Regions from separate parts of the Klebsiella quasivariicola genome, predicted to be linked through region 2. Evidence: predicted binding sites of a transcription regulator. Region 2 holds the regulator's gene; each other region holds the start of a gene.
The links. Region 2 encodes PurR, which represses purine synthesis genes. Its sites were predicted from a motif close to CANGCAAACGTTTGCNTG; they were not measured.
Positions count from the first base shown of each region.

Region 1: the regulator PurR is predicted to act here: its motif matches at 3,691-3,708, upstream of purH (bifunctional phosphoribosylaminoimidazolecarboxamide formyltransferase/IMP cyclohydrolase).
Region 3: the regulator PurR is predicted to act here: its motif matches at 6,112-6,129, upstream of pyrC (dihydroorotase).
Region 4: the regulator PurR is predicted to act here: its motif matches at 2,691-2,708, upstream of purT (formate-dependent phosphoribosylglycinamide formyltransferase).

Region 1 covers NZ_CP022823.1:5,229,394-5,237,313, forward strand. Annotated here, with positions in the region: rRNA gene B8P98_RS26285 (23S ribosomal RNA) at 1-1,306, opposite strand, end outside; tRNA gene B8P98_RS26290 (tRNA-Glu) at 1,489-1,564, opposite strand; rRNA gene B8P98_RS26295 (16S ribosomal RNA) at 1,650-3,189, opposite strand; gene purH (bifunctional phosphoribosylaminoimidazolecarboxamide formyltransferase/IMP cyclohydrolase) at 3,818-5,407, shown strand; gene purD (phosphoribosylamine--glycine ligase) at 5,423-6,718, shown strand; gene zraR (sigma-54-dependent response regulator transcription factor ZraR) at 6,708-7,920, opposite strand, start outside.
Region 2 covers NZ_CP022823.1:2,507,167-2,515,086, forward strand. Annotated here, with positions in the region: gene punC (purine nucleoside transporter PunC) at 1-334, opposite strand, end outside; gene punR (DNA-binding transcriptional activator PunR) at 446-1,357, shown strand; gene purR (HTH-type transcriptional repressor PurR) at 1,376-2,401, opposite strand; gene cydH (cytochrome bd-I oxidase subunit CydH) at 2,694-2,786, shown strand; gene B8P98_RS12520 (MFS transporter) at 2,953-4,119, shown strand; gene sodB (superoxide dismutase [Fe]) at 4,183-4,764, opposite strand; gene B8P98_RS12530 (helix-turn-helix domain-containing protein) at 5,250-5,735, shown strand; gene B8P98_RS12535 (C40 family peptidase) at 5,690-6,559, opposite strand; gene B8P98_RS12540 (Grx4 family monothiol glutaredoxin) at 6,900-7,247, shown strand; gene rnt (ribonuclease T) at 7,296-7,920, opposite strand, start outside.
Region 3 covers NZ_CP022823.1:3,545,698-3,553,617, reverse strand. Annotated here, with positions in the region: gene mdtG (multidrug efflux MFS transporter MdtG) at 1-349, opposite strand, end outside; gene B8P98_RS17910 (Kdo(2)-lipid IV(A) acyltransferase) at 520-1,440, opposite strand; gene trhO (oxygen-dependent tRNA uridine(34) hydroxylase TrhO) at 1,646-2,710, shown strand; gene B8P98_RS17900 (DUF2770 family protein) at 2,696-2,809, opposite strand; gene solA (N-methyl-L-tryptophan oxidase) at 2,879-3,997, opposite strand; gene bssS (biofilm formation regulator BssS) at 4,124-4,378, opposite strand; gene dinI (DNA damage-inducible protein I) at 4,681-4,932, opposite strand; gene pyrC (dihydroorotase) at 5,005-6,051, opposite strand; gene B8P98_RS17870 (lipoprotein) at 6,177-6,737, opposite strand; gene mdtH (multidrug efflux MFS transporter MdtH) at 6,851-7,920, opposite strand, start outside.
Region 4 covers NZ_CP022823.1:2,100,307-2,108,226, forward strand. Annotated here, with positions in the region: gene edd (phosphogluconate dehydratase) at 1-735, shown strand, start outside; gene B8P98_RS10510 (bifunctional 4-hydroxy-2-oxoglutarate aldolase/2-dehydro-3-deoxy-phosphogluconate aldolase) at 774-1,415, shown strand; gene purT (formate-dependent phosphoribosylglycinamide formyltransferase) at 1,473-2,651, opposite strand; gene B8P98_RS10520 (YebG family protein) at 2,787-3,134, shown strand; gene B8P98_RS10525 (tellurite resistance TerB family protein) at 3,275-3,940, shown strand; gene ptrB (oligopeptidase B) at 4,061-6,121, shown strand; gene exoX (exodeoxyribonuclease X) at 6,125-6,784, opposite strand; gene B8P98_RS10540 (DNA polymerase III subunit theta) at 6,863-7,093, opposite strand; gene yobA (CopC domain-containing protein YobA) at 7,207-7,581, shown strand; gene copD (copper homeostasis membrane protein CopD) at 7,583-7,920, shown strand, end outside.

The sequences.
Region 1 (7,920 bases), 2.7 Mb from region 2:
CTTGGTCTTCCGGCGAGCGGGCTTTTCACCCGCTTTATCGTTACTTATGTCAGCATTCGCACTTCTGATACCTCCAGCATGCCTCACAGCACACCTTCACAGGCTTACAGAACGCTCCCCTACCCAACAACACATAGTGTCGCTGCCGCAGCTTCGGTGCATGGTTTAGCCCCGTTACATCTTCCGCGCAGGCCGACTCGACCAGTGAGCTATTACGCTTTCTTTAAATGATGGCTGCTTCTAAGCCAACATCCTGGCTGTCTGGGCCTTCCCACATCGTTTCCCACTTAACCATGACTTTGGGACCTTAGCTGGCGGTCTGGGTTGTTTCCCTCTTCACGACGGACGTTAGCACCCGCCGTGTGTCTCCCGTGATAACATTCTTCGGTATTCGTAGTTTGCATCGGGTTGGTAAGTCGGGATGACCCCCTAGCCGAAACAGTGCTCTACCCCCGAAGATGAGTTCACGAGGCGCTACCTAAATAGCTTTCGGGGAGAACCAGCTATCTCCCGGTTTGATTGGCCTTTCACCCCCAGCCACAAGTCATCCGCTAATTTTTCAACATTAGTCGGTTCGGTCCTCCAGTTAGTGTTACCCAACCTTCAACCTGCCCATGGCTAGATCACCGGGTTTCGGGTCTATACCCTGCAACTTAACGCCCAGTTAAGACTCGGTTTCCCTGCGGCTCCCCTATACGGTTAACCTTGCTACAGAATATAAGTCGCTGACCCATTATACAAAAGGTACGCAGTCACACCCGAAGGTGCTCCCACTGCTTGTACGTACACGGTTTCAGGTTCTTTTTCACTCCCCTCGCCGGGGTTCTTTTCGCCTTTCCCTCACGGTACTGGTTCACTATCGGTCAGTCAGGAGTATTTAGCCTTGGAGGATGGTCCCCCCATATTCAGACAGGATACCACGTGTCCCGCCCTACTCTTCGAGTTCACAGCCTGTGCATTTTGGTGTACGGGACTATCACCCTGTACCGTCGGACTTTCCAGACCGTTCCACTAACACACAAGCTGATTCAGACTCTGGGCTGCTCCCCGTTCGCTCGCCGCTACTGGGGGAATCTCGGTTGATTTCTTTTCCTCGGGGTACTTAGATGTTTCAGTTCCCCCGGTTCGCCTCGTTAACCTATGTATTCAGTTAACGATAGTGTGACGAATCACACTGGGTTTCCCCATTCGGACATCGCCGGCTGTAACGGTTCATATCACCTTACCGACGCTTTTCGCAGATTAGCACGTCCTTCATCGCCTCTGACTGCCAGGGCATCCACCGTGTACGCTTAGTCGCTTAACCTCACAACCCGAAGATGTTTCACTTCTGATTGCGAAAATTTGAGAGACTCGAACACACTTAAACAGTGTGTCGTTTCAATTTTCAGCTTGATCCAGATTTTTAAAGAGCAAATATCTCAAACGTCACCCGAAGATGAGTTTTGAGATATGTCGGCACGCGTCTTTCACTCACGAACCAGCAAGTGGCGTCCCCTAGGGGATTCGAACCCCTGTTACCGCCGTGAAAGGGCGGTGTCCTGGGCCTCTAGACGAAGGGGACACTGAAGTCTCAATCGCAAGACGCCTTGCTTCTCTACTTTCATCAGACAATCTGTGTGAGCACTACAAAGGCAGGTTCTTTAAGGTAAGGAGGTGATCCAACCGCAGGTTCCCCTACGGTTACCTTGTTACGACTTCACCCCAGTCATGAATCACAAAGTGGTAAGCGCCCTCCCGAAGGTTAAGCTACCTACTTCTTTTGCAACCCACTCCCATGGTGTGACGGGCGGTGTGTACAAGGCCCGGGAACGTATTCACCGTAGCATTCTGATCTACGATTACTAGCGATTCCGACTTCATGGAGTCGAGTTGCAGACTCCAATCCGGACTACGACATACTTTATGAGGTCCGCTTGCTCTCGCGAGGTCGCTTCTCTTTGTATATGCCATTGTAGCACGTGTGTAGCCCTGGTCGTAAGGGCCATGATGACTTGACGTCATCCCCACCTTCCTCCAGTTTATCACTGGCAGTCTCCTTTGAGTTCCCGGCCTAACCGCTGGCAACAAAGGATAAGGGTTGCGCTCGTTGCGGGACTTAACCCAACATTTCACAACACGAGCTGACGACAGCCATGCAGCACCTGTCTCACAGTTCCCGAAGGCACCAATCCATCTCTGGAAAGTTCTGTGGATGTCAAGACCAGGTAAGGTTCTTCGCGTTGCATCGAATTAAACCACATGCTCCACCGCTTGTGCGGGCCCCCGTCAATTCATTTGAGTTTTAACCTTGCGGCCGTACTCCCCAGGCGGTCGATTTAACGCGTTAGCTCCGGAAGCCACGCCTCAAGGGCACAACCTCCAAATCGACATCGTTTACGGCGTGGACTACCAGGGTATCTAATCCTGTTTGCTCCCCACGCTTTCGCACCTGAGCGTCAGTCTTTGTCCAGGGGGCCGCCTTCGCCACCGGTATTCCTCCAGATCTCTACGCATTTCACCGCTACACCTGGAATTCTACCCCCCTCTACAAGACTCTAGCCTGCCAGTTTCGAATGCAGTTCCCAGGTTGAGCCCGGGGATTTCACATCCGACTTGACAGACCGCCTGCGTGCGCTTTACGCCCAGTAATTCCGATTAACGCTTGCACCCTCCGTATTACCGCGGCTGCTGGCACGGAGTTAGCCGGTGCTTCTTCTGCGGGTAACGTCAATCGGTGAGGTTATTAACCTCACCGCCTTCCTCCCCGCTGAAAGTGCTTTACAACCCGAAGGCCTTCTTCACACACGCGGCATGGCTGCATCAGGCTTGCGCCCATTGTGCAATATTCCCCACTGCTGCCTCCCGTAGGAGTCTGGACCGTGTCTCAGTTCCAGTGTGGCTGGTCATCCTCTCAGACCAGCTAGGGATCGTCGCCTAGGTGAGCCGTTACCCCACCTACTAGCTAATCCCATCTGGGCACATCTGATGGCATGAGGCCCGAAGGTCCCCCACTTTGGTCTTGCGACGTTATGCGGTATTAGCTACCGTTTCCAGTAGTTATCCCCCTCCATCAGGCAGTTTCCCAGACATTACTCACCCGTCCGCCGCTCGTCACCCGAGAGCAAGCTCTCTGTGCTACCGCTCGACTTGCATGTGTTAGGCCTGCCGCCAGCGTTCAATCTGAGCCATGATCAAACTCTTCAATTTAAGTTTGATGCTCGTGAATTAAACTTCGTAATGAATTACGTATGTTCACTCAGAGACTTGGTATTCATTTTTCGTCCGAGGACGTTAAGAATCCATGTCACTTTGAGTGCCCACACAGATTGTCTGATAAATTGTTAAAGAGCAGTTGCGACGCGCTTTAGCGCTCTGTCGCGAGGTGGCGTATATTACGCTTTCCTCTTTCAGAGTCAACCCTGAATTTCAGGATTTTTCTCTTCAACCGAACCGGCTGTTTGTGTGAAGTGATTCACATCCGCCGTGTCGATGGAGGCGCATTATAGGGAGTTCTCGAGCGCCCGCAACAGAAAAATGGCAGAAAAATGACTGACTGCTGCATTCCCCAGCAAAACCCCGCTTTATACCTCTTTACACACAGAATTATCCACAGGAGAGCGACAAAACACGACCGCAAGCCCCGCGGATCGCCAGCTATATAGAAGGAGATTCATCGGCCTGGAGAGAAAGATAAAAATTCGCGAGCGTTGCGCAAACGTTTTCGTTACAATGCCGCGCTATGACACGGATGCCCGGTTGGGTGCGTTAGGTGAGTTTTTAGGCAAAAACTCACCTAACGCTCTCTGTAATGTTCAAATCCTGGGGATTTAATACCATGCAACAACGTCGTCCAGTCCGCCGCGCCCTGCTCAGTGTTTCTGACAAGGCCGGTATCGTCGAATTCGCGCAGGCGCTTTCCGCTCGTGGTGTCGAGCTGCTGTCCACCGGCGGCACCGCTCGCCTGCTGGCAGATAAAGGCCTGCCGGTTACCGAAGTCTCTGACTACACCGGTTTCCCGGAAATGATGGATGGACGCGTGAAGACCCTGCATCCGAAAGTACACGGCGGCATCCTCGGTCGTCGCGGTCAGGATGACGGTATCATGCAGCAACACGGTATCGCGCCTATCGATATGGTTGTCGTTAACCTCTACCCGTTCGCCCAGACCGTCGCTCGTGAAGGATGCTCACTGGAAGACGCGGTGGAAAACATCGATATCGGCGGCCCGACGATGGTGCGCTCCGCGGCGAAGAACCATAAAGATGTCGCTATCGTAGTGAAGAGCAGCGACTACGAGGCCATCATTAATGAGATGGACGCTAACGACGGTTCCCTCACGCTGGACACCCGCTTCGACCTCGCAATTAAAGCCTTCGAACATACTGCCGCTTACGACAGCATGATCGCTAACTACTTCGGCAGCATGGTTCCGGCCTATCACGGCGAAAGCAAAGAAGCCGCAGGCCGCTTCCCGCGCACCCTGAATCTGAACTTTATTAAGAAACAGGATATGCGCTATGGCGAAAACAGCCACCAGCAGGCTGCCTTCTATATAGAAGAGAATGTAAAAGAAGCCTCCGTAGCGACCGCCACCCAACTGCAGGGCAAAGCGCTCTCCTATAACAACATTGCCGATACCGATGCGGCGCTGGAGTGCGTGAAAGAGTTCAATGAACCGGCCTGCGTGATCGTTAAGCACGCCAACCCATGCGGCGTTGCCGTCAGCGACTCAATCCTCGACGCCTACGATCGCGCTTACAAAACCGACCCAACCTCCGCCTTCGGCGGCATCATCGCCTTTAACCGCGAGCTGGATGCGGAAACCGCGCAGGCGATCATCTCTCGCCAGTTCGTCGAAGTGATCATTGCGCCGTCCGCCAGCGAAGAAGCGCTGAAGATCACCGCCGCGAAGCAGAACGTCCGCGTACTGACCTGCGGTCAGTGGGATGCTCGCGTTGCCGGCCTCGATTTCAAACGTGTTAATGGCGGCCTGCTGGTTCAGGACCGCGATCTCGGCATGGTCACCGCGGGTGAACTGCGAGTGGTCAGCAAACGCCAGCCAACCGAGCAAGAGCTACGCGATGCGCTGTTCTGCTGGAAAGTGGCGAAATTCGTCAAATCCAACGCCATCGTGTATGCCAAAGACAACATGACCATCGGGATAGGCGCCGGTCAGATGAGCCGCGTCTACTCGGCGAAAATTGCCGGGATTAAAGCCGGTGACGAAGGTCTGGAAGTGAAAGGCTCCGCCATGGCTTCTGACGCCTTCTTCCCGTTCCGCGACGGCATTGATGCCGCAGCCGCAGTGGGCATCACCTGTGTGATCCAGCCGGGCGGCTCTATCCGCGACGACGAAGTGATTGCCGCCGCTGACGAACATGGTATCGCCATGATCTTCACCGACATGCGCCACTTCCGCCATTAATTCACGGAGCTACAGATGAAAGTATTAGTAATCGGCAACGGCGGGCGTGAGCACGCCCTGGCCTGGAAAGCGGCCCAGTCGCCGCTAGTTGATACCGTCTACGTCGCGCCGGGCAACGCCGGTACCGCCCTGGAGCCGTCGCTGCAAAACGTCGCCATCGGCGTTACCGATATTCCGGCCCTGCTGCGCTTCGCCCAGGATGAGAACATCGATCTGACCATCGTGGGCCCGGAAGCGCCGCTGGTCATTGGCGTAGTCGACGCGTTTCGTGCCGCAGGGCTGACCATCTTCGGGCCAACCGAAGGCGCCGCGCAGCTGGAAGGTTCAAAAGCCTTCACCAAAGATTTCCTCGCTCGTCATCATATTCCGACGGCGGAATACCAGAACTTCACCGAAGTGGAGCCTGCGCTGGCTTACCTGCGCGAGAAAGGCGCGCCGATCGTCATCAAAGCCGACGGTCTGGCGGCGGGTAAAGGCGTTATCGTGGCGATGACCCTTGACGAAGCCGAAGCGGCGGTCAAAGATATGCTGGCCGGTAACGCTTTTGGCGATGCAGGCCACCGCATCGTGATTGAAGAGTTCCTCGATGGCGAAGAAGCCAGCTTTATTGTGATGGTTGACGGCGAGCACGTCCTGCCAATGGCCACCAGCCAGGATCACAAGCGCGTCGGCAACGGCGATACCGGCCCGAACACCGGCGGGATGGGCGCGTACTCCCCGGCGCCGGTGGTCACTGATGAAGTCCATCAGCGCACCATGAAGCGGATCATCTGGCCAACCGTGAAAGGCATGGCCGCTGAAGGCAACACCTATACCGGTTTCCTGTATGCCGGTCTGATGATCGACAAGCAGGGCAACCCGAAGGTGATTGAGTTCAACTGCCGCTTTGGCGACCCGGAAACCCAGCCGATCATGCTGCGCATGAAGTCCGACCTGGTCGAGCTGTGCCTCGCCGCCTGCGCGGGCAAGCTGGACGAGAAAACCTCCGAGTGGGATGACCGCGCGTCGCTGGGCGTGGTGGTTGCCGCCGGCGGCTATCCGGGCAATTACAACACGGGTGATGAGATCTTCGGCCTGCCGCAGCAGGAAGCCGCAGATGGTAAAGTCTTCCACGCCGGCACCAAACTGGCAGACGACCAGCGCGTCGTCACCAACGGCGGGCGCGTACTGTGCGTGACCGCGCTGGGCGACTCCGTGGCGCAGGCGCAGCAGCGCGCCTATCAACTGCTGACCGACATTCGCTGGGACGGCAGCTTTAGCCGTAGCGATATCGGCTGGCGCGCCATCGAACGTGAAAAGGCTAACGGCTAAGTTTCGCCAGCAGCGTTTTGCGCGTAATGCCTAACTGACGGGCGGCTTCGGTTTTGTTGCCGCCCGTTTTTTCCAGCGCCGCCAGAATCACCTCTTTCTCCACTTCCACTAACGGCTGGATCCCCCCCTCCTCGCTCCCGCCTGACGGCAGCGGCGTACCAGCGATCGCCAGTGGCAGTTCTCGCTCAGAAATGTATTCTCCGGTCAGTAGCACCACCGCCCGCTCCACCGCGTTTTCCAGCTCTCGAATATTGCCCGGCCAGGCATAGTGGATCAGCCGGTCCATCGCCTGCGGCGTAAATCCCTTTACCGTCTTACGATTGCGTCCGGCATAGCGCTGGAGAAAGTGCTGCGCCAGCTGCGGGATATCTTCCCGTCGCTGGCGCAGCGGCGGCATCTCGATGGTCACGACGTTGAGGCGGTAATAGAGATCCTGGCGAAAGCGTCCGGCGCTCACCTCCTCCGCCAGATTGCGATGGGTGGCGGCGATAAGCCGCACATCAACGGCAAGCGTCTGGTTGCTGCCGACCCGCTGCACCTCGCGTTCCTGAATCGCCCGCAGCAGACGCACCTGCATCAGCGGCGAGATATCGCCTATTTCATCAAGGAACAGCGTGCCGCCATCCGCTTCGACAAAGCGCCCTTCCCGCCGCCGATCCGCGCCGGTAAAGGCCCCTTTTTCATGGCCGAACAGCTCGGACTCCAGCAGCGACTCATTCAGCGCCGCGCAGTTTAGCGTCACCAGCGGCTTCTCACGGCGCTCGCTGCAGGTATGGATCGCGCGCGCCACCAGTTCCTTACCGGTTCCCGATTCGCCGCAGATCAGTACCGTCGCGTCCGAAGGAGCCACCAGCGTAATATTGTTGATAAGCGCCTGCATCGCCGGACTGTCGCCAATCATGCCCCAGTGTGAACCCGACGCGGCGGGGAGGTCGCCCTCGCTCTGCTGCGTGTGCGCCAATGCCTGAACCAGCGTCTGCTGCAGGGTGTCAAAATCGAGCGGTTTAATCAGATAATCCAGCGCCCCGGACTTAATGGCCTCCACCGCCGTATCGACGCTGGAGAACGCCGTCATGATCAGCACCGGGATCGCCGGGTTATAGGCTTTAATCTCTTTTAACGTCGCGATACCGTCCATCTCCGCCATCCGGATATCGCACAGCACGAGGTCGAAGACCTGCCGATGGACCTGTTCCAGCGCC
Region 2 (7,920 bases):
CGGCACAGACGCCGATCGCCTGCAGAAAGCGCAGCGCCAGCATCAGAGTGGCATTGTGCACCCACAGCATTCCCAGACAGCCGAGAGCGAAAATCGCCAGCCCGCTCAGGAGCACCGGTTTACGCCCGTAGCGATCTGACAGCGGCCCCCAAAACAGCTGGCCCAGTGCGAAGCCAGCGAGAAACAGACTCAGGCTGGCGCTGATTGAGGCGGGGGAGGTATTGAGATCCTGCTGCATGGCGGCAAACGCCGGCAGGTACATATCGGTGGCCAGAAAGCCCAGCACGCTCAGGCCAGCCAGCCAGACTAAAAATCCTTTCCCAGGTTGTGACATAACGTTCTCATTTTTGACGGCAGGTACGATGGCGCAGAGTGTAGGCAGTGCATTGTGGCTTGTGAAACGCTAATATTTGTCACATGCATTCAAAAAATTTGCAGGCAGAATATGTGGTCTGAATACTCTCTGGAAGTGGTTGATGCCGTTGCCCGTAATGGCAGTTTCAGCGCTGCCGCGCAGGAGCTGCACCGGGTCCCTTCCGCGGTCAGCTATACCGTGCGTCAGCTTGAAGAATGGCTGGCGGTTCCCTTGTTTGAGCGGCGTCATCGTGACGTGGCGCTGACCCCGGCTGGAGTCTGGTTCTTACAGGAAGGGCGCTCTGTTATCAAAAAAATGCAGATCACCCGCCAGCAGTGTCAGCAAATCGCCAACGGCTGGCGCGGACAGTTGTCGATCGCGGTGGACGATATTGTGAAACCGGCGCGCATGCGCCAGATGATCGTCGATTTCTATCGCCATTTTCCCGACGTCGAACTGATCGTCTTTCAGGAGGTATTCAACGGCGTGTGGGATGCCCTGGCCGATGGCCGTGTAGAGCTGGCGATCGGCGCAACGCGATCTATCCCGGTCGGCGGCCGCTATGCGTTCCGCGATATGGGAATGCTGAGCTGGGACTGCGTGGTGTCAAGCGATCATCCGCTGGCGAAGATGGATGGCCCTCTGAGCGACGATGTTCTGCGCAACTGGCCGTCGCTGGTGCGAGAGGATACCTCACGTTCACTGCCCAAACGAACGACATGGTTACTGGATAATCAGAAGAGGGTGGTCGTTCCCGACTGGGAGTCGTCTGCTACCTGTCTGTCGGCTGGACTTTGCGTCGGTATGGTGCCGAGCCATTTTGCCCGTCCATGGATAGATCGCGGTGAATGGACCGCACTGGCGCTGGAAAATCCGTTCCCGGATGCCGCCTGCTGCCTGACGTGGCAGCAGAGTGACGCTTCACCGGCGCTGAACTGGATGCTGGACTATCTGGGAGACAGCGATACGCTAAACCGGGAGTGGCTGCGGGCGCCGGAATGATCCGCGCCCGCAGAGGCCTTAGCGGCGATAATCGACAAACGGGCCATCCGCCACCGAGCGGCGTTCGACCAGTCGGGGATGAACTTCGATAGACTGTGACTCTTCACGCTTGTTGACGATACGATCCAACAGCATGTTAAACGCGGCTTCGCCCAGCGAATCTTTTGGCTGATGAATGGTAGTCAACGCCGGGCTGAAATAGCGGGCGTTGCGCACATTATCATAACCGATCAGCGAAATGTCCTGCGGCACGCGCAGCCCCATTTCGTCTGCGGCGCAGATAGCGCCCATCGCCATGATATCGCCACCGCAGAATACCGCCGTTGGGCGATGCTGCTGGTTCAGGATCTGCTGCATTGCCCGGTAGCCGGACTCAGGTTCGAAGTCGCCCTGCACAATCCAGTTTTCCGGCACGTTGATATGCGCTTCTTTCATTGCCTGCATAAAACCGGCCAGGCGTCCTGCGCCGGTATTGCGCTCCAGCGGCCCCGGGATCACGCCGATTTCGCGATGACCACGCTCAATCAGATAGCGTCCGGCAATATAACCGCCCTGGAAGGCGTTATCGATCACCGCATCGGTAAAATCAGCTTTCGCTTCGCCCCAGTCCATCACCACCATCGGAATATGGCGGTATTCTTCCAGCATGCTCAGAACCGAATCCGGATACTCAGAACACATCACCAGCAGACCGTCGACGCGCTTTTGCGCCATCATCGACAGATAGGCGCGCTGTTTTTCCGGATCGTTCCAAGCGTTACCCAGGATCAGGGTATAGCCCTTCTGGAAGCAGCTCTTTTCCACGGACTCAATAATTTCAGCGAAATAGGCGGCTTCGCTACTGGTCGCCAGCAGGCCAATCGATTTTGTATGATTGACTTTCAGGCTGCGGGCCACGGCGCTCGGCGAGTAGTGCAGCTCTTTGATCGCCGCCCACACCGCATTACGCGTCTCTTCGGCAACGAAACGGGTTTTGTTAATTACATGTGATACAGTTGTAGTGGAAACGTTTGCGCGCTTCGCTACATCTTTAATAGTTGCCATTACATCTCACTCCATGCCTTGACCTGATCGCCTGATCATCGATACGTAAACGTTTGCCTACACACACCCTGAATACAATTTTCAACATTGCATCACGTCGGGAAAACGACACAGAACGACAGGAAGGGGTCAATGGCCGATACGCTTTTAAATTAGCGTGGGATTTTGTCCGATCTTGGGGCAAAGTGGAAGAGCAAAAATGTGCATCGCCCTAAATCCCGGAAGATTTTTGCGATTTTTTGTGCAAAAATGAGCAAGCTCACTTTTGGTGTGGGGATAACTAGAGGGAAAAATGATGGATACCAATTTAAAGTTTTCGCTGATCACCACGATTATTGCTCTCGGCGTGATTGTCGCTTTCAGCCTGACCGCCATACTGCACTAAGTTTCCGCTGCGGGAGGAGCGCGCCTCCTCCCTCTCCACCGCTATTATTATCAATTCTGCAAAAATCTTTTGTCATTTCGTTCACTTTTGTTTTTTTGTGATTGATGTCATGCTTTTGACTTCTGATGTTACGCCGTCCTCTCTGACGGCCTGATGGAGTCATTGAATGAAAATCAACTTTCCTTTACTCGCGCTGGCGATCGGCGCCTTTGGCATCGGCACCACCGAGTTCTCCCCGATGGGATTGCTGCCGGTGATTGCGAAAGGTGTGGACGTCTCGATACCGGTGGCGGGAATGCTGATCAGTGCGTATGCCATCGGCGTCATGGTCGGCGCACCGCTGATGACCCTGCTGTTGTCACATCGCGCACGGCGCAATGCGCTGATTTTTCTGATGGGGATCTTCACCGTCGGCAACCTGTTGTCATCCATCGCGCCGGATTACACCACGCTGTTGCTGTCGCGCATTATTACCAGCCTCAACCACGGCGCGTTCTTTGGCCTGGGGTCGGTGGTGGCGGCCAGCGTTGTACCGAAACATAAGCAGGCCAGCGCGGTAGCCACCATGTTTATGGGACTCACTATCGCCAACATTGGCGGTGTACCGGCGGCCACCTGGCTTGGCGAAACCATTGGCTGGAGAATGTCTTTCCTCGCCACCGCGGGGTTAGGCCTGCTGGCAATGGTCAGCTTGTGGTTCTCCCTGCCGAAGGGCAGTGCGGGTGAACGCCCTGAAGTCAAAAAAGAGCTGGCCGTCCTGTTGCGCCCTCAGGTGCTCTCTGCCTTGCTGACTACCGTCCTGGGCGCGGGTGCGATGTTTACGCTGTATACCTACATTTCGCCAGTGCTCAATACGCTGACCCACGCTTCATCGCTGTTCATTACCGCGATGCTGGTGCTGATTGGCGTCGGCTTTTCGCTGGGTAACTATCTGGGCGGTAAATTCGCCGACCGGTCGGTCTCCGGCACCCTGAAAGGATTTCTGCTGCTGCTGATGGCGATCATGCTGGCAATCCCGCTGCTGGCGCAATCTCAGGTCGGGGCGGCCATCAGCATGATTGTCTGGGGCGCTGCCACCTTTGCGGTAGTGCCACCGCTGCAGATGCGCGTCATGCGCGTGGCACATGAAGCGCCGGGACTCTCTTCTTCGGTGAATATCGGCGCGTTTAACCTCGGCAACGCGCTGGGCGCTGCCGCCGGTGGGGCGGTGATCTCTGGCGGACTGGGCTATGCGTTTGTGCCGGTGATGGGGGCGATTATCGCCGGTCTGGCGCTGCTGCTGGTCTGGTTTAGCGGACGAGCGCAGCCGGAAGAGGCTTTCGCCAGCCAGTAATCATTGGATGGGGAAGGGCTAAAAAAGAACCGCAGCCGGGGAGACCCTGCTGCGGTTTGTCGTTTATGCCGCCAGGTTGGCCGCAACAAACTTCCAGTTAACCAGCGCCCAGAAATGGTCCAGATAGCTTGGACGGGCATTGCGGTAATCGATGTAGTAAGCGTGTTCCCAGACGTCAACGGTCAGCAGCGGTTTCGCATCAGTGGTCAGCGGCGTACCGGCGTTGCTGGTGGAGACGATAGCCAGGCTGCCGTCAGCATTTTTGACCAGCCAGGTCCAGCCGGCGCCAAAGTTTTTCGCTGCGGCATCGGTAAATTTCGCTTTAAAATCAGCAAAGCTGCCGAAGGATTTTGCAATCGCTGCCGCTAATTCGCCTTCCGGTTCACCGCCGGCGTTTGGCGCCAGGCAGTTCCAGTAGAAAGTATGGTTCCATACCTGCGCTGCGTTGTTGAATACGCCGCCTTCAGAAGTGCGCACGATCTCTTCGAGGGATTTGTCTTCGAACGCGGTGCCTTTGATCAGGTTGTTGAGGTTAGTGACATATGCCTGGTGGTGTTTACCGTAGTGGTATTCCAGGGTTTCTGCGGAAATGTGCGGCGCCAGGGCGTCTTTTGCATATGGTAATGCAGGTAATTCAAACGACATTGCTACTCTCCTTATAACTTTTTGTTTTATCTCACATTGACAGGATGAGGTTTTCACCTGAATCGTGTTCTGACCGCCCAACGCTGTCGCGTCCCGGGCGTGTTATTGTATTGAGAATGTTAACATTTGCCGCCGGCAGTGAAAAGCCTTACCACCATAAAGGTTATTGTGACAGGCGCAACTGTCGAAGACTTAACCGTTTTCTGGAAAACCGAGGCGCTTTCCGCCTGGTAATGTAACAAAAATGTATTAGTAGCCAGTATCTGCCGTTGTGAATTCTGTCGTTGACAGGTCAACCCGACCGCTTTCCCTAAATGGCGGCCGCGTTGCACAACCACTGCATGCTAGCCAATCTTTGTTAAATCAACTTATTAAATTAAATATGCATCCAGGCAATCACCGCTATGCCAATAATTCATTGTCTATTTTCATATTTGTATGACAAATATAGCCACCCGACGAAAGTGACCAACAGGATGTTCACGATGAAAAGAACAGATGAGGTGGTGAGTCCAAAAATGATCCCGGTGGTGCAGGGGATCGTTGACTGGATCGAAGCCCACATATTTGACACCCTGCCGGTGAGCGCGATTGCCAAAAAGTCCGGGTATTCGCACTGGTATTTCCAGCGGCAATTCGCCATGGTGACCGGCTGTACGTTAGCGAATTACGTCAGTCGGCGGAAGATGTCCATTGCGACGATCTATTTAACGCAGACCCAGGCCTCTATGCAGAGTATCTCTGAGAGTCTCGGTTACGAGGGACAGGCGGCATTCTGTCGTGCTTTCCGCCGTCACTTTGGCATGTCGCCGACCCGCTATCGTCGTGAAACGCCGGGCAAAGAGAGCAATTTGCAATATCCTCTGCGGGTGGGGATGGGGAACGAGCAGGGGAGGCGGCCTGCCGCGTCGGCGGCAGACCGGGATCAGCGAATGGTTTTCGGCGTCATGACGCGACGGGCGCCAACGTAATGGCGAACCCAGTAGTCCTCGCTCAGGGAGGTGATTTGAATGTCGCGTCCCGTACGCGGTGACTGAATAAATTTCCCATTGCCAACGTAGACGCCAACGTGGTCAGCAGTGCCGCGTCCGCGGGTGCGGAAGAAGACCAGATCGCCGCTCTGCAGTTCGTCACGATCCACCGGACGCGCGTCACGCAGGTGGTACATTTCGTTGGCGGTACGCGGGATATGGATCTTAACCAGGTCTTTGTAGGCGTAATACACCAGCCCGCTGCAGTCAAAGCCGGTACGCGGCGAGGTGCCGCCCCAGCGATACGGTTTACCCAGCTGGCCCATCAGTTTATTCATGGCGGTACTTTGCGCTTTTTGTACCCGGACTTTATGCGCGTCGGCAATCGTCAGATTCGCTTCGCTGGCCTCGGGTTTACAGCGTTTTTTATAGCCCTTACGCACCACGCATTTACTTTTGACGCTGTTCAGCGCCAGAGTCGGCTCGGCGCTGGCGGCGATCGTTTTCGCACACTGCTTTTTATAGCCTTTACGCAGGACGCATTTTTTCGTAACGCCGGCGGCCTGACGGTTTAGTGCGGTTTGGCTTGCGGCGGTAGTGCGGGAAGGGAGCCGGGTGCTGGAAGACTTTTTACTGGTGGTTTTAGCGGTGGTTTTACTTTTTTGACTGGTTTTTTTCTTGCGCTCTGAGCCACTTTTCGCGGCCAACGCCTTTGGCGAGGCAGAGGCGTGAGAATGCCCTGACGCATGAGCCAGTGGCGTGAATGAGATAGATGTGAACAGTAATGCACAGAGCGATATCGCGATTTTGTTTAGCCGCGCCACTGAGCAATCCCCTGATTAATTACAGACATGTACAAATGCCTGATGATGAATGACAAACCGGAACGATTCTAAAGCAAAAAAAACCGGAAAGTTAATATTCTTTTGTATCAAAAATGTCGATTGGTTAACGATTGCAAGAAAACGCGTCAGACATTGACCGTCTCGCGCAGAAAATGCGCAATGCGCGCTAGCCCGCGCCATCAAAATGATATTTTTAAGGCAACTTCGCGCAACAGAAGATAAAATAGGAATAGTGAAGAAAATGTTATTATCCGTCCTGCCTTCAGGACGCTACAATGACAAGTTACTGCCGTAGAAAGAAGTTTAAGGAAGCACGACAATGAGCTCGACTTTAGAAAAAATCCAACGCCAAATCGCTGAAAACCCGATCCTGCTGTACATGAAAGGGTCGCCGAAACTGCCAAGCTGCGGTTTCTCTGCCCAGGCCGTTCAGGCGCTGTCAGCCTGTGGCGAACGTTTTGCTTACGTTGATATTCTGCAGAATCCGGACATCCGCGCCGAGCTGCCTAAATATGCCAACTGGCCGACCTTCCCGCAGCTGTGGGTAGATGGTGAACTGGTGGGCGGCTGCGATATCGTCATCGAAATGTACCAGCGCGGCGAACTGCAGCAGCTGATCAAAGAGACGGCGGCGAAGTACCACACCGACGAGCCGAAAGCGGAGTAGTTCCCGCCATCAGCAAAAAAGCGACTTCCCGGGAAGTCGCTTTTTTTGTCATTCCGGCGTCGCCACAGGCAGCGGCCAGCCGCCGAGCCGCTTCCAGCGGTTCACAATCTCGCAAAACAGCTGCGCCGTCTGTTCGGTATCGTAGAGGGCGGAGTGGGCCTGGGCACCGTCGAACGCCATGCCTGCGGCAATGCAGGCTTTGGACAGCACCGTCTGGCCCAGCGCCAGCCCGCTCAGCGCGGCGGTGTCGAAAGTGACGAACGGATGGAACGGGTTGCGTTTTAGCCCCGCCCGTTCGGCGGCGGTCATGGTGAAGCTGTGGTCAAACGTGGCGTTATGCGCCACCATGATGGCCCGGCTGCAGTCGCTCTCTTTCATCCCTTTGCGTACCATTTTGAAGATGGCATGCAGGGCATCGTATTCGCTGACGGCGCCGCGCTGCGGGTCGTGCGGGTTAATCCCGTTAAAGGCCAGCGCTTCGGGCTGCAGATTGGCGCCCTCGAAAGGTTCAACATGGAAATGCAGCGTTTCATCGGGCATCAGCCAGCCTTGCTCATCCATCTTTAACGTAATGGCGGCGATCTCCAGCAGGGCGTCGGTTTTGGCATTAAATCCGGCGGTTTCGACATCGATTACCACTGGATAAAAACCGCGGAAACGGTCGCACAGACCA
Region 3 (7,920 bases), 1.0 Mb from region 2:
GGCCGAGCAAAGCGCGCAGCAGCAAAAATTGCCAGATATTTTGCGCCATTCCCATCAGCATCATCACAATGGCCATACCGAGGGCGGAACGCAGCAGCATGATTTTTCTCCCCTTGCGGTCAGCAAGACCGCCCCAGAATGGCGAGGCGATGGCGGAGAAAAGAAAGGTAATACTAAAGACCAGCCCGGACCACATGTTCAGGGCGCTATGCCCGGTAACGCCGAGTTGTTCGACGTAGAGTGGCAGAAAGGGCATGACCAGGCTGAAGGCGGCGCCAGTTAAAAAGCAGCCAAGCCAGGTCACGGTCAGGTTTTGTTTCCAGTTAATGGGGGTTTCAGCAGACGACATAGGGTTCCACTGGCCTGCGCGGCAGGTCAAATTAAGAGAAAATATGAGCATGCTAATTATGCGCCTGAGAAATAGATGCCGCAATGGAGGAGAGCTTTTAAAGCTAAAGGAGAGCGTAAAGCATGAGCGACAGGCGCATTCCCGGCCACATGCGCGGCCGGGAAAGGGGATCAATAGCGGGAGGGCATGCCTTCGGGGCGGGTTTTGAAGCGACGATGGAGCCACATATACTGTTCCGGGGCCATCAAGATACACTGCTCGACAATCTTATTCATCCAGGCGGCGGTGGTTTCCGCGTCATCCAGCGGTGGGGAACACTCCGGCGGCAGGATAATCAATTCATAACCTTTACCGTTCGGTTTGCGTCGCGGGACGAAGGGGACGATGCAGGCTTTAGACATTTTCGCCAGCATCCAGGTACCGGAGGTGGTTGCTGCCTGGTCAACGGCAAACAGCGGAGCAAAGACGCTGGCGGTTGGACCATAATCGTGATCCGGTGCGTACCACACCACTTCACCTTTTTTCAGTGCCCGGATCATCCCTTTCAGGTCCTTACGGTCAATCATATCCTTGTTAGACCGCAAGCGGCCCCAGGTCTGCAGCCAGTCGATCACCGGGTTGTCGTTGGGGCGATAGACGCCAATTCCCGGCTCGTTCATACCGAACATTCGCGCACCCATTTCGAGGGTCAGGAAATGAATACCGATCAGCAGAATACCGCGCTGCTGCGCCTGCACATCTCGGATATGCTCAAAGCCGATGGTGTCGGTCCAGCGGGCGATACGACGAACCGGCCAGAACCAGGCCATCCCCGTCTCCATCAGTCCCATGCCCACCGATTCAAAGTTCATCACCACCATCCGGTGGCGTTCCTGCTCGCTTTTCTCCGGGAAGCAGAGCTCAAGGTTGCGATAGGCGATCTTTGCCCGGCGCTTCATAAAGCGCATGGCCAGCCGGCCGATGGCGTTCCCCAGGCGATAGATTAGCGGGTAGGGCAGTTGGACAACCAGCCACAGCAGGCCGATACCCAGCCACAGCAGCCAATAGCGCGGATGCAGCAGCGCCGTAGAAAATTTAGGCAAATGAGTCATTTCATACCCGTATCAGTGAGCAACGTCTTATATTATCGCATTTTTTTACCGCCCAGCCAAAGGCGCTGAGCGGGCATCGGTTTTGTTAAGTGAGGCGCAGCCGAGTGAGAGAAATGTAGCGTAAAATGTAGGGATGTAAATTAATTGGCTTTGCTATATCATGCCCGCCGTTTATTTCCTCATTTCTATGTCGAGCAGGTACACCATGCCAGTGTTACACAACCGCATTTCAAATGAGACGTTAAAGGCGCAAATGCTGGCTGAGACCGAGCCGCGCACGACGATCTCGTTCTATAAATATTTCACCATCGTCGACCCGCAGGCGACCCGCGATGCCCTGTGGATTGGCTTAACGCAGTTGAAGGTTTTTGGCCGTATTTATCTGGCTCGGGAAGGTATTAACGCCCAGATTAGCGTGCCGGAAAGCAACGTTGAAGCGTTACGTGAATTTCTCTATGGCTTCGACCCGGCGCTGGCGGGGCTGCGTTTCAATATCGCCCTGGAGGACGATGGGAAATCTTTCTGGGTACTGCGCCTGAAAGTGCGTGACCGCATCGTCGCTGATGGCATCGACGATCCGTCCTTCGACGCCTCCAATGTGGGGGAATATCTGAAGGCGGCTGAAGTCAACGCGATGCTTGACGATCCGGACGCGGTGTTTATCGACATGCGCAACCACTATGAATATGAGGTGGGTCATTTCGAAAACGCGCTGGAGATCCCGGCAGACACCTTCCGCGACCAGCTGCCGAAAGCTGTTGACATGATGCAGGACCATAAAGACAAGAAAATTGTCATGTATTGCACCGGCGGAATTCGCTGTGAAAAAGCCAGCGCCTGGATGAAGCACAATGGTTTCAATAAGGTCTGGCACATCGAGGGTGGCATCATTGAGTACGCCCGCCGCGCCCGTGAACAAGGGCTGCCGGTCCGTTTCATTGGCAAAAACTTTGTCTTTGATGAGCGGATGGGCGAGCGGATCTCCGATGACGTCATCGCGCATTGTCATCAATGTGGCGCGCCCTGCGACACCCATACCAATTGTCTGAATGATGGCTGCCATCTGCTGTTTATTCAGTGCCCGAGCTGCGCTGAGAAGTTTGCCGGCTGCTGTAGTGAAGCCTGTATGGAAGAGCATAAGCTGCCGGAAGAGGAGCAGCGCCAGCTGCGCGCCGGACGCGAAAACGGCAATAAAATCTTTAACAAATCGCGTGGCCGACTGAACACCAAACTCGGGATCCCCGAGCCGGAGCCGTCAGAAAAACCATAACCAGACGAGATCGATGATCGCCAGCAGCAGCCAGAGCGCAAGGTAGATCATAAAGTGCTCGCGCACGTTGTTGACCAGCATATTAAACAGGCGACGCATAACCTTTCTCAATGACTAACGGCCTCGACAGAGGCCGTTTTTTCCCGGCGGCAAGTGTGCCGCATTCCATTATGCGCTAAAGCGCGCCAGCGAGAAAGGCGCCAGGTTAAAGGTCGACGCCTGTCCCTGGGCAAACTGACTGGCAATTTCCCCCAGCACCGGCGCAAACTTAAAGCCGTGACCGCTCAGTCCGGTGATTAGCAGTGTGTCAGGTCTGCCGGGGAGCGTATCGATGATAAAGTCCTCATCGACGGTATTGTCGTAGGTACAGGAGGCGCCGTGTAGGCAGCCGCCGATGCCCGGCAGGACGTTACGCAAAAACGGAAAGGATTCGGAACCATCGCTGGCGACGGCGCCAAACGCCACCCGCTCCTGCGGCGTGGAGACAGGCTGCCCGCCATTATGCTTACCGATCTTCAGCTCGTTATCTTCCGCCGGGAAACCGTAATATTGATCGCCGTTGGGCAGCTCGCCGGTAAATGCCGGGAAATGATTCTTGCTGCTGTAACGGCCATCGGCCTGGTACCAGGCGAAGACCTTGCGTACCGGCTGGATGGGCAGGTCCGGAAGCAGGCGGGTGACCCAGGTGCCGGCGCTGATCAGCAGTTTTTTACCATGATATTCACCGTCGAGGGTATCAATGGTGATGCCGTCCTCATGGTGATGAATGGCTGAGACTGGACAGTTGAACAACTGCGCGCAACCGGCTTCCCGAGCCAGACGGATCCAGGTTTCGACAGCCAGTTCGCTGCGCAGTACGCCTGATGCGGGTTCGAAAATTGCCCGATAGTCATCGGGAAGGCGTATCTCCGGCCAGCGCTGCATCACGGCCTGCGCATCCAGCTCTTCTACCTCAAGCTGGAAAGCTCGGGCACTGGCGGCGACGTTGGCGAGGAAAGCGGAACTGGCAGGGCCAAGGTTAATGACGCCGGTACGTTCGAAAACAGGTTCGCCACTGATCTCAGCCAGTTCATCCCATAGCTGCTGGGCACGCAGCACCAGCGGAACATATTTTTCACCTTCTCCATAGGCGTGACGGATAAGACGGCTGCTACCGTGATGGCTGCCTTCCTGATGTGGCGGTTGATGGGCATCGGTCATCAAAACATTGAGTCCGGCACGACGCGCATAATAGCCCGCAGCAGCACCGACAGAGCCACTGCCGATAATAATAAGATCGTATTGCATGGTGAGTTCCGGGTAATTGCCTTGTTAGCAGGGTAATTAACTCCCTGCGCTTATACAAGCCCGAAAATAATTCAGGCACCCGCAGGTGCCTGTTAAGATTATATTTAAGTCATTCCGTGCGCCGCGTTAATGCCTGCGGTACTCGTTTTCTTGGTATTCGCCAGATTCAATCTTCGCAATACCTGCTTCCAGGATTGAAATAAACTGACGTGCGACGTCCGTCGTTAGCCATAGCGTCTGGCCGATCTCAGCATCATTACTGTTTTCTTGAGTGGGGTTCTGGTAGTGCAGGCGCAACATCAGCGCATCGTAGCTATCAACGGTGCTGATGTCCCATCCAACGAGGGGATGGGTCTGAATGACTTCATTATTTTTTTCCATCATAACCCCTTATTCATATGTTAAAAGACAACAATTCTCGAGGTTTAATGCATATTTTTTGAAGCAAGTTAATTATATCAGGGATCAAGAATAAACTCGAGAAATTAAATGAAAGGCAGCATGATTTTCTTCTTTTGCCGCTTTTTTACTCAAGATAAGCGCGTAAAATGGCCACTTTAGTCGATATTGAGCAGAATAATCAGGACTATTCTGAACAGAAGAGGGGATAAAAAAAGCCGGGGCGACCCGGCAAAAAAAGCACAATGAGGGAGCAAACCAGAGTAACTGGATCCCGCCATGCTTCAGGAGAGATCGTGGACAAACCAGTCGTCCGCGCTTTCCCATGTTTCCTGCAGGATTTCGCTTATCCGGTCTTTGTCTTCTTTCAGGGCGCCAAACACCGAGAGCTGATTGCCGCTGGCGTAGCGGACGCTCACCTGGCTATCGATGGCCGGGAATTGCTCGGCGATACGGCGAGAGAGTTCGTTATTCAGCGCTTCCAGCGCGCCGTTAGGTAAGGCGGTCGTTTTGGCGATAGACACTTCAATGCGCATAATTGCCCCCTGCGTTCGATACTGGTTATTTATACAGTATCCGGTTAGCGTTGACAACAGGGGGCTGCGTTTTTATTTCTTCACGGTCCAGCGAACGGTTTCACCCGCCAGGAAGGGCACCAGGGTGTCATTAGGCAGGGCAATGCTGTCCACAACGGTCGTCTCTTCACGCACCAGTTCAACGTAGCTCTCATTGACCGGCAGACCGTAGAAGCGCGGGCCGTTCAGCGAGCAGAAAGCCTCAAAGTGCTGCAGAGCGTTCATTTCTTCAAACACGGTGGCGTAGCTGCCGAGGGCGGTCGGGGCGTTAAAGCAGCCGGCGCAGCCACAGCTGGCTTCCTTACGGTGGCGGGCGTGCGGTGCGGAGTCGGTGCCGAGGAAGGCGCGGCTGAAGCCGCTGGCGACCAGCTCCCGCAGAGCCTGCTGATGAATATTGCGTTTAAGTACCGGCAGACAGTACAGGTGAGGGCGAATGCCGCCCACCAGCATATGGTTGCGGTTGAACATCAGATGCTGCGGGGTGATGGTAGCAGCCAGCAGTTCATTACCGTCACGCACGTACTCGGCGGCGTCTTTGGTGGTGATATGTTCAAAAACCACTTTCAGGCCGGGCAGGCGCTGGCGCAGGGGCTCCATCACCGTCTCAATAAAGCGCGCTTCACGATCGAAAATATCAATCTCGGCGTGAGTGACTTCGCCGTGAACGAGCAACGGCATCCCCAGTTTTTCCATCCGCTCCAGCACTGGCATAATGGCGTCGGTGCTGGTGACGCCGTGGCTGGAGTTAGTGGTGGCATTGGCCGGGTAGAGCTTGGCGGCGGTGAAAACCCCTTCGTTAAAGCCGCGTTCCAGCTCCGCTGGGTCGAGGGAGTCTGTCAGATAGCAGGTCATCAGCGGGGTAAAATCATGCCCGGCCGGCACGGCGTCCATAATGCGCTGGCGGTAAGCGATAGCCGCCGCGACGGTGGTGACAGGCGGCACCAGATTCGGCATCACGATCGCCCGGCCATAAAACTCACAGGTATAAGGCACGACGGTTTTCAGCATATCGTCATCGCGCAGATGGATATGCCAGTCGTCTGGGCGGCGGATTTTCAATACCTGGGATTGTGCTGTCATGGAAGGCTCCGGCTAATAGGTTCAGTCATCAGGGCTGTTTTTTGCCGGGCACTAAGGATAAGCGTAAACGTTTTCCTTTGCACTCATTTCCGTAAAAAATTCAGGGCGCCGTAGCGCCCTGGAGATTAATTGGTAAAGGGGATGACAATCTCGCCTGGCTTCACCTCTATACCTTTGGCGTATTTCTTCGCCAGCGCTTCGCCGGTGCTGGCGTCCTCACGCAGGACATAAGCCGGCTGCTGGCTGAAGTAGCTGCGCAGAGACTGATTCAGGTAGGGGAGCAGGGCCTGAATAACCGACTGCAGTTTCTCCGGCGCCACTTTGGCATCGACCACTTCCATTTCCTGCAGGAAGATGGCGCCTTTCTCTCGGTCAAAGGTTGGCAGCGCTTTGAGCTTCAGATCGATCGTCGCTTTCTGCGTGCCGAACAGGGAGTTAAGATCGACGTTGGCGATCCCGCTCAGGGTGACTTTGCCCGGCTCCTCGCGCCCGATAGCGCTGGTCAGGTTCTGCAGTTCGATATGGGCGTCGGCAACGCCTTTCAGACCAATATCTTTGGCGAAATGGTTTCGCTTCTGCAGGGCCTGGTTAATCTCCTGCTCGCTTACCGTGTATTGGGTCAGCTGATTACAGCCGCTCAGCAGGCCGCTGACAATTAGCGCGGCGGCGATCAATATCTTTTTCATGGGGTTCCTCAAGCTCATACCTTCCTTCATCCTGACACAAAGCATCATGACCTGTCAGCACCCATCGCGCCAGCAGAATAGGCTGAAAGCAGGAGAAACCGCCGCCGCGCGCATCAGGTGCGCGGCTCCAGCATACCGGAGGCAGAGCGTTTCGGACTGAATTGCCACCATAGCGCCAGGAAGGTGATAACCCCGATGGCGCCGAGCATCAGCCACGGCAGTTCGGGCTGGCCGACGGCTTTCCCGGCATCAAACAGCCAGCCGCCGCCCGCGTAACCCAGCGCGCCGCCGAAGGCGAGCCCCAGACGGCTGAAACCCATATAGCTGCCACGCGCCCGGGCGTCCGCCAGCGAAGCGCCCAGCGTCTCGCGGGCGGGTTCGGCAATGATAGAGCCGATGTAAAACAGGCAAATCAGGGTAAACAGCTGCTGTAAACTGCTGGTCATCCCGATGGGGAGCATGGCCAGGGTCATCACCAGCAGACCGGCCATCAGCCGGTGCTCAAGGCGGAAGCGTTTTTCGCTCCAACGGGCAATAGGATAGAGCAGGGTGAGTGAAATGGTGGCTTCGATGGCGTACATCCACTTCACGGCGGTCGGCGAGCCGGCGATGTCATTCACCATGATCGGCAGCATCAGCATCACCTGCACCGCCAGCATATAATAACCCGTTAACGTCAGGACATAGGTGACGAAGCGCTTGTCCCGCAGCACCCGCCCCAGCCCTTCCCGCACCGGCGTTTTCACCGTAGACAGCTTCCATGCCGGTAGATACCAGGCATTAAACACCGCGCAGGCGATAAACAGCGCGGCGCCGGCGCTGCACACCAGACGGAAATCATATTGCAGCAGCCAGCTGCCCAACAGGGCGCCAATTACTGCCCCGGCGCTATCCTGCATCATCAGAATGGAGAAAAAGCGACCGCGCTGATGCGGGCGCACCAGCTTGACCACCAGGGCGGCTCGTGGCGGATCGAACAACGTGCCGCCCAGCCCGGACAAAATACAGGAGAGCCAGAGCACCCACGGCTCATGCGCGACGGCCATCGCCGCGAAGCCGCCAGCACGCATCAACATGCCAGTGACGATCATCGGTTTTGCGCCGAAGCGGTCGGCGATGGCGCCGCCAAAGATACCTAATCCCTGCTGCACCAGCTGGCGCAGGCCGAGCGCAATGCCGACCA
Region 4 (7,920 bases), 410 kb from region 2:
CTGCTGAAAGGCGGCCTGCTGCATGAGGATGTTCACACCGTAGCCGGCTTCGGTCTGTCACGCTACACCCTGGAGCCATGGCTGAATAACGGCGAGCTGGACTGGCGTGAAGGGGCGACAGCGCCGCTGGACGACCAGGTCATCGCCACTTTCGAAAAACCGTTCTCCCGTCACGGCGGCACCAAAGTGCTGAGCGGTAACCTGGGACGTGCGGTGATGAAAACCTCAGCCGTTCCGGTAGAGAACCAGGTGATCGAAGCGCCGGCGGTGGTGTTCGAGAGCCAGCACGACGTGTTGCCAGCCTTTGAAGCGGGTCTGCTGGACAAAGATTGCGTAGTGGTGGTCCGTCATCAGGGACCAAAAGCGAACGGGATGCCAGAATTACATAAACTTATGCCGCCACTTGGTGTATTATTGGACCGCCGTTTCAAAATAGCGCTGGTGACCGATGGCCGACTCTCTGGCGCCTCCGGTAAAGTCCCCTCAGCCATCCACGTCACGCCTGAAGCGTACGACGGTGGGCTGCTGGCGAAAGTGCGCGATGGCGATCTTATTCGCGTGAACGGGCAGACGGGGGAACTGACGCTGCTGGTGGAGGATGCCGAACTGGCGGCGCGTCAGCCGCATATCCCTGACCTCAGCGCGTCGCGCGTGGGAACCGGTCGGGAGATGTTTGGGGCGCTGCGTGAGAAGCTCTCTGGCGCGGAGCAGGGCGCAACCTGCATCACTTTTTAAGACGATTTAATTTCTAGATCTGGCGAGAGAAAATCCTGATGAAAAACTGGAAAACAACAGCAGAAGCAATCCTCACCTCCGGTCCGGTTGTCCCGGTTATCGTAGTGAAAAAGCTGGAGCACGCGGTACCGATGGCGAAAGCGCTGGTCGCGGGCGGCGTGCGCGTGCTGGAAGTCACCCTGCGCACCGAGTGCGCCCTGGAAGCGATCCGCGCGATTGCTAAAGAAGTGCCGGACGCGATTGTCGGCGCGGGCACAGTCACCAACGTTGAGCAACTGAAAGCGGTGACGGAAGCTGGCGCGCAGTTCGCTATCAGCCCGGGGCTGACCGAATCCCTGCTGAAAGCGGCGACCGAAGACGGCACCATTCCGCTGATCCCGGGGATCAGCACGGTGTCCGAGCTGATGCTGGGTATGCAGTATGGTCTGAAAGAGTTTAAATTCTTCCCGGCGGAAGCCAACGGCGGCGTGAAAGCCCTGCAGGCGATTGCGGGTCCGTTCGGCCACATTCGCTTCTGCCCGACCGGCGGTATCTCTCCGGCTAACTACCGTGACTATCTGGCGCTGAACAGCGTGCTGTGCATCGGTGGTTCCTGGCTGGTGCCAGCCGACGCGCTGGAAGCCGGTGACTACGATCGCATCACCACCCTGGCGCGTGAAGCGGTGGAAGGCGCGAAGTAAACGGCGCCTCAAGGTCAACAACCCGGTCAGCGGCAACGCGACCGGGTTTTTTTGTCTTTAGCCTTCGACGATGACCGCAGCGGCGGCGGTTTTAGCCCGTACTACAGCCTCCTCAACCGAATCGGCAACGGCGAGGGTCACCCCCAGGCGGCGGGTGCCGTCGATCTCCGGCTTGCCGAACAGACGCAGCTGCAGGCCAGCCCCGACGGCTGACTGTAGCTGGCCAAAGCGGACGTTCTGGCTGGTCAGCTGCGGAAGGATCACCGCGGAGGCGGCCGGGCCATACTGGCGGATGGCGCCGACGGGCAGTCCAAGGAAGGCGCGAACGTGCAGGGCGAATTCCGAGAGATCCTGCGAGATCAGCGTGACCATGCCGGTGTCGTGTGGGCGAGGGGAGACTTCACTAAAGATCACCTCGTCGCCGCAAACGAACAGCTCCACGCCGAACAAGCCATGACCGCCCAGCGCCAGCACTACCTTGCGGGCGATGGTCTGGGCACGTTCGAGGGCCAGGTCGCTCATCTGCTGCGGCTGCCAGGATTCACGATAGTCGCCGTCTTCCTGACGATGACCAACCGGGGCGCAGAAATGCACGCCATCGACGGCGCTGACGGTGAGCAGGGTAATTTCGAAATCGAAATTCACCACCCCTTCAACAATCACGCGCCCGGCGCCGGCGCGGCCGCCTTGTTGCGCATAACGCCAGGCTTCGCTGAGCTGGTCAGCCGAGCGGATAAAGCTCTGGCCTTTGCCGGAGGAGCTCATCACCGGTTTGACGATGCACGGCAAACCGATCTCGGTAACCGCCGCGCGGAAGCCGTCTTCGCTGTCGGCAAAACGATAGCGGGAGGTAGGAAGCTGCAGCTCTTCTGCCGCCAGGCGGCGAATGCCTTCGCGGTTCATGGTGAGCTTTGCCGCCCGCGCCGTGGGGACCACTTTCTGCCCGGCCTGCTCGAGTTCGACCAGGGTATCGGTGGCTATCGCTTCGATCTCAGGCACGATGTAATCGGGTTTTTCCTGTTCAATCAGGGCGCGCAGGCTCTCGCCGTGCAGCATATTGATGACGTGAGCGCGGTGGGCGACCTGCATCGCCGGGGCATCGGGGTAGCGGTCGACGGCGATAGTTTCAATGCCCAGACGCTGACATTCAATGGCGACTTCCTTGCCCAGCTCGCCGGAACCTAACAGCATTACTTTGGTGGCTGCCGGGCGCAGCGCGGTGCCTAATACAGTCATAACTCTCTTCCGCAGTAAAAAAAGATGGCCACGATTATAAACGAAAACGTTTGCGTCTGTCTTTACGCGCGTGAGTTGAGTCCGCAGAGGAAATTTGTTATACTGTATAAAAATACAGTATTGAGAGGCTGCAGCATGGCGGTTGAAATTAAATATGTGGTGATCCGCGAAGGTGAGGAAAAAATGTCTTTTGCCAGCAAAAAAGAGGCCGACGCTTACGACAAAATGCTCGATCTGGCAGAGGTGCTGAATGACTGGCTGGTGGCATCGCCGCTGGAGATGGATGACGCCCAGCGCGATACCATGGCGATGTGGCTGGCAGAGCGAAAAGAGGCGCTGCAGCATATTCTGCGCGTCGGCCGACTGCCGGAGCATGATACGCCCGCGCACGACGTCCCCGCACCGGCGGCGGCCGGCGAGACTTCTTCGGCGGATGATGACGCCGTGCCGGTTGCCAAAGCGCGCAAAGGCAAAGCGGCCTGATTAGCGGCGGCCAGCCATCGGCTGAGGGGGCAGGAAGCCGTCTGCCGCGCCCACCTTTGCGCATCTTTAGCCACGTCTAACATTTCCTGACATCGCGTCGTTTAGGCTGATAACAGTGTTTGTCACCTGAGAGGAAAACCATGGCTAACTGGCTAAATCAACTGCAGTCGCTGCTTGGGCAGAAGGGCGCGTCACCGACTGGCGAGTCGTCAACAGGAAGCGCCTTACTACCCGGCGCCATCGGTGGGCTGGCCGGACTGCTGGTGGCCAGCAAATCGTCACGCAAACTGCTGGCGAAATATGGCACCAGCGCGCTGCTGGCAGGCGGCGGGGCGGTGGCAGGCACGGTATTGTGGAACAAGTATCAGCAGAAAATGCGCGCTCAGCACACGCCCGCACCCGGATCTGTCCCTGAAACGACTGCGGTGCCGGCGGATGTCGATCCGCGAAGCGTACGGCTGATTACGGCCTTGGTGTTTGCCGCGAAAAGCGACGGCCATATTGATGACCACGAGCGGGCGAATATTGAAACCCAGCTGCGGGCGGCCAATATTGACGTTCAGGCCCGGGTATTGATTGACCAGGCGCTGGCCCAGCCGTTGGATCCGCAGCGTCTGGCAGAGGGCATTGTTGATCCGCAGGAGGCGCTGGAGATCTATTACCTCAGCTGCGCGGTGATTGATATCGACCATTTTATGGAGCGCAGCTATCTGAACGCGCTGGGAGAGGCTCTGGCATTGCCAAAAGATGTGCGGGCCGACATCGAACAGGATATCCAGTCACAAAAACAAGCGCTAAGCGGTTAAATTATCACGTTTCGCTTGCATCGCCCGCGTCTTTTGCCACCCTTATAGACACGTCATCATTCAGGCGCCACCGTGCGCCCTGAATGCACTTGTGTCACGATAAAGCAGCAGAAGAATAACATGCCACCTAAAGCCAAACGGATCCCGCACGCCATGACCTTGCATGGCGATACACGCATCGATAACTACTACTGGCTGCGCGACGATGAGCGTGCGCGACCTGACGTGCTGGAATACCTGCACGCGGAAAACGCCTACGGCAAGGAAGTGATGGATTCGCAGCTCAATCTGCAGGAACGTCTGCTGAAAGAGATTATCGACCGCATCCCGCAGCGGGAAGTCTCCGCCCCCTACAGTAAAAATGGCTTTCGCTACCGTCAGGTATATGAGCCAGGCTGCGAATACGCTATCTACCAGCGGCAGTCGGTGCTGAAAGAGGAGTGGGACGAGTGGGAAATCCTGCTCGACGGCAACCAGCGGGCGGCGAAGAGCGAGTTCTACACGCTGGGCGGGCTGGGCATCGCGCCGAACAACCAGCTGATGGCCGTGGCGGAGGATTACCTTTCCCGTCGCCAGTATGGCCTGCGTTTCTGCGATCTCAGCAGTGGGGAGTGGTATCCGGAAATTATCGAAAATGTCACCTCCGGATTTGCCTGGAGCAACGATTCACGCTTTGTGTGGTATGTGCGTAAACATCCGACTACGCTGCTTCCTTATCAGGTCTGGCGCCACACTGTCGGCACTCCGGCGCAGAACGACGCGCTGATCTACGAGGAAAAAGAGGAGACCTTCTACGTCAGCGTGCATAAAACCACCTCTCAGCAGTTCGTGGTGATTTATCTTTCCAGCGCCACCACCAGCGAAGTGCTGCTGCTCAACGCCGAGCTGCCGGACGCCGAGCCGGTCTGTTTCCTGCCGCGGCGTAAAGATCACGAATATAGCCTCGATCACTATCAGCATGCCTTCTATCTGCGATCCAACCGGGACGGAAAGAATTTTGGTCTCTACCGTACCGTACTGCGCGATGAAGAGCAGTGGACCACGCTGATCCCTCCACGTCATGACGTGATGCTCGAAGGATTTACGCTGTTTACCGACTGGCTGGTTGTTGAAGAGCGCCAGCGCGGCCTGACCAGCCTGCGGCAAATTAACCGCAAGACCCGGGAGGTAGTGGGGATCGCCTTTGACGATCCGGCCTATGTCACCTGGCTTGCCTATAATCCGGAACCCGAAACGTCGCGCCTGCGCTATGGCTATTCCTCCATGACCACCCCGGACACCCTGTTTGAACTGGATATGGATACCGGTGAACGGCGGGTCATCAAGCAGCAGGAGGTGAAGGGGCTTGACACGCGCTGTTACCAGAGTGAACACCTGTGGGTGACGGCTCGCGATGGCGTCGAAGTCCCGGTTTCGCTGGTCTACCATCGCGACCATTTTCGTAAAGGGAACAATCCGCTGCTGGTCTATGGCTATGGCTCATATGGTGAGAGTATTGATGCCGATTTCAGCGCCAGCCGGCTGAGTCTGCTTAACCGCGGCTTTGTCTACGCCATCGCCCACGTCCGCGGCGGTGGCGAACTGGGGCAGCAGTGGTATGAGGACGGTAAATTCCTGTGCAAGAAAAATACCTTTAACGACTATCTGGACGTCTGCGATGCGCTGCTGGCGCAGGGGTACGGCGATCCGCAGCTCTGCTATGGCATGGGCGGCAGTGCAGGCGGCATGCTGATGGGCGTGGCCGTAAATGAACGTCCAGAGCTGTTTCATGGCGTGATAGCCCAGGTGCCGTTCGTTGACGTGGTGACCACCATGCTGGATGAAACTATTCCGCTGACCACGGGGGAATTTGAAGAGTGGGGGAATCCGCAGGATGAGACCTATTATCGTTATATGAAAAGCTACAGTCCTTACGACGGCGTGCGGGCGCAGGCTTATCCGCATATGCTGGTGACCACCGGGCTGCACGATTCCCAGGTGCAATACTGGGAGCCGGCCAAATGGGTGGCCAAACTGCGGGAACTGAAAACGGATGATAACCTGCTGCTGCTCTGTACCGATATGGATTCCGGGCACGGCGGCAAATCCGGTCGCTTCAAAAGCTATGAAGGGGTGGCGCTCGAGTACGCCTTTTTCATCGCCCTGGCGCAGGGCACACTGCCGGGCAAAGCGGCAGTGTAGGGGCTATTCCCCGAGGTAATGCTTAAGCGTCAGGCGCAGCTCGGGGCTCATGCGGTCGAGATTGTTGAATAACCAGCGCAGATAGCCGGGGTCGTTTTCAGCAATTTCGGCGACCGCTTTACCCCGGTATTTACCGAAGGTAAAGGTAGTGAGCAGCGCCGGGCGGCCGGTAATATCGGCCATTTCGTCAGGCGTCCAGCCGGAAACGTTGATGATATCCAGCAGCAGCGCAGCAGTAATATAGCAGTCATACAGCGCGCGGTGATGATGCAGCCCCGGTGGGGTCATCACGTTTAGCTTCCGTGATTTATATAGCCCCATATTGCTGTATTTGATCCCTGGCCACAGGCGGCGGGCCAGCTTCATCGTGCAGATCCACTCGCCATGCATCTCCGGTAACACCCGGCGGTCAAAACTGGCGTTATGCGCGACATACCACGGGCTACCATGATAGTGCGGAATAATCTCCTCAATCCACGGCTTATTGGCAACCATCTCTTCCGTTATACGATGGATGGCCATCGCCTGCGGGCTGATGGGGCGATCGGGGCGCACCAGATGGCTCATCGGGTTGGTGATTTGTCCGTCGACAATATCGACCGAGGCGATTTCGACGATGCCCCCCTGCAGGCCGCAGGTTTCGGTATCAATGACGCGCAGCATGGCTCGCTCCAAAGCAAAACGATAAGCGTAAAGGAATTGACCGGTCTTGCCAACCGACGACGAGCAGGCGAGCGCGCATTATTTCTGTTTCGGCTCCCACGGCAGTCGGGAAAGGGAGACAGAGGCCAGCCGATGGGCGATCAGCCGTTCCCGAAACCAGTCGCGCAGATGGGCCGGCTGCTCGCGTTCGACCAAATCAGCGACCACCGGCATGTTGTATCGCTCTTTAAAGGCGACGCCGGCGGCGGCGAGATCGACGTTGACTTTATCCATCTCATCTTGCGAAATTTTGGCCAGATTTCTTTCCATTATTTACTCCAGTGTGCTGGTAAACCCGGTCGAGGCGCTGACGCTTAGCTCGACTCTGCCATTATACAGGGTTATTCTCTGTGCTACAGACATAACAAAAGGGAATGACGAATATGCGACTCCTCGCTGGACGCGCGTTGCGCCTCTCCGTTGCGTTTGCCGGTATGTTAACCGCGGCAGGCGCCTTCGCCCACGCTCACCTGCAACAGCAGACCCCCGCCGCCGGTGCCCAGCTGACAGCCGCCCCGCAGTCGTTGACGCTCAGTTTCTCTGAAGGGATAGAACCCGCGTTCAGCGGCGTGACCATCACGGGTCCGCAGCAGCGCGCGGTTGCCACCGGAAAACTGACCCGTCATGCCGATAATCCCGCGCAGGTCACCATACCCCTGGCGGAAACCTTGTCGCCGGGGGAGTACTCCGTGTCATGGCATGTGGTCTCGGTGGATGGCCATAAAACCAAGGGGCAATACACCTTTAGCGTGAAGTAAAATGCTGACCGGGCTCTATATCACGCTACGCTTTGCGCACTTTTTCACCCTGATACTGGCTTTTGGCTGCGTGCTGTACGGCGCGTGGTGGGCGCCGGTGACGCTGCGACGCCTGCTGATGCAGCGCTTTTACCCCCTGTTACGCCCGGTGATGTTGATCGGCGCGCTCTCAACGGTGGGGCTGTATTTGCTGCAGGGAGGCATAATGGGCGACGGCTGGACGGACGTCTGGCAGCCCGCCGTCTGGCAGGCAGTAGCGGGTACCCGCTTTGGTGGGGTATGGATCTGGCAGATCCTGCTGGCATGGATCGCTTTCGCCGTGGTATGGATCCGCCCCCG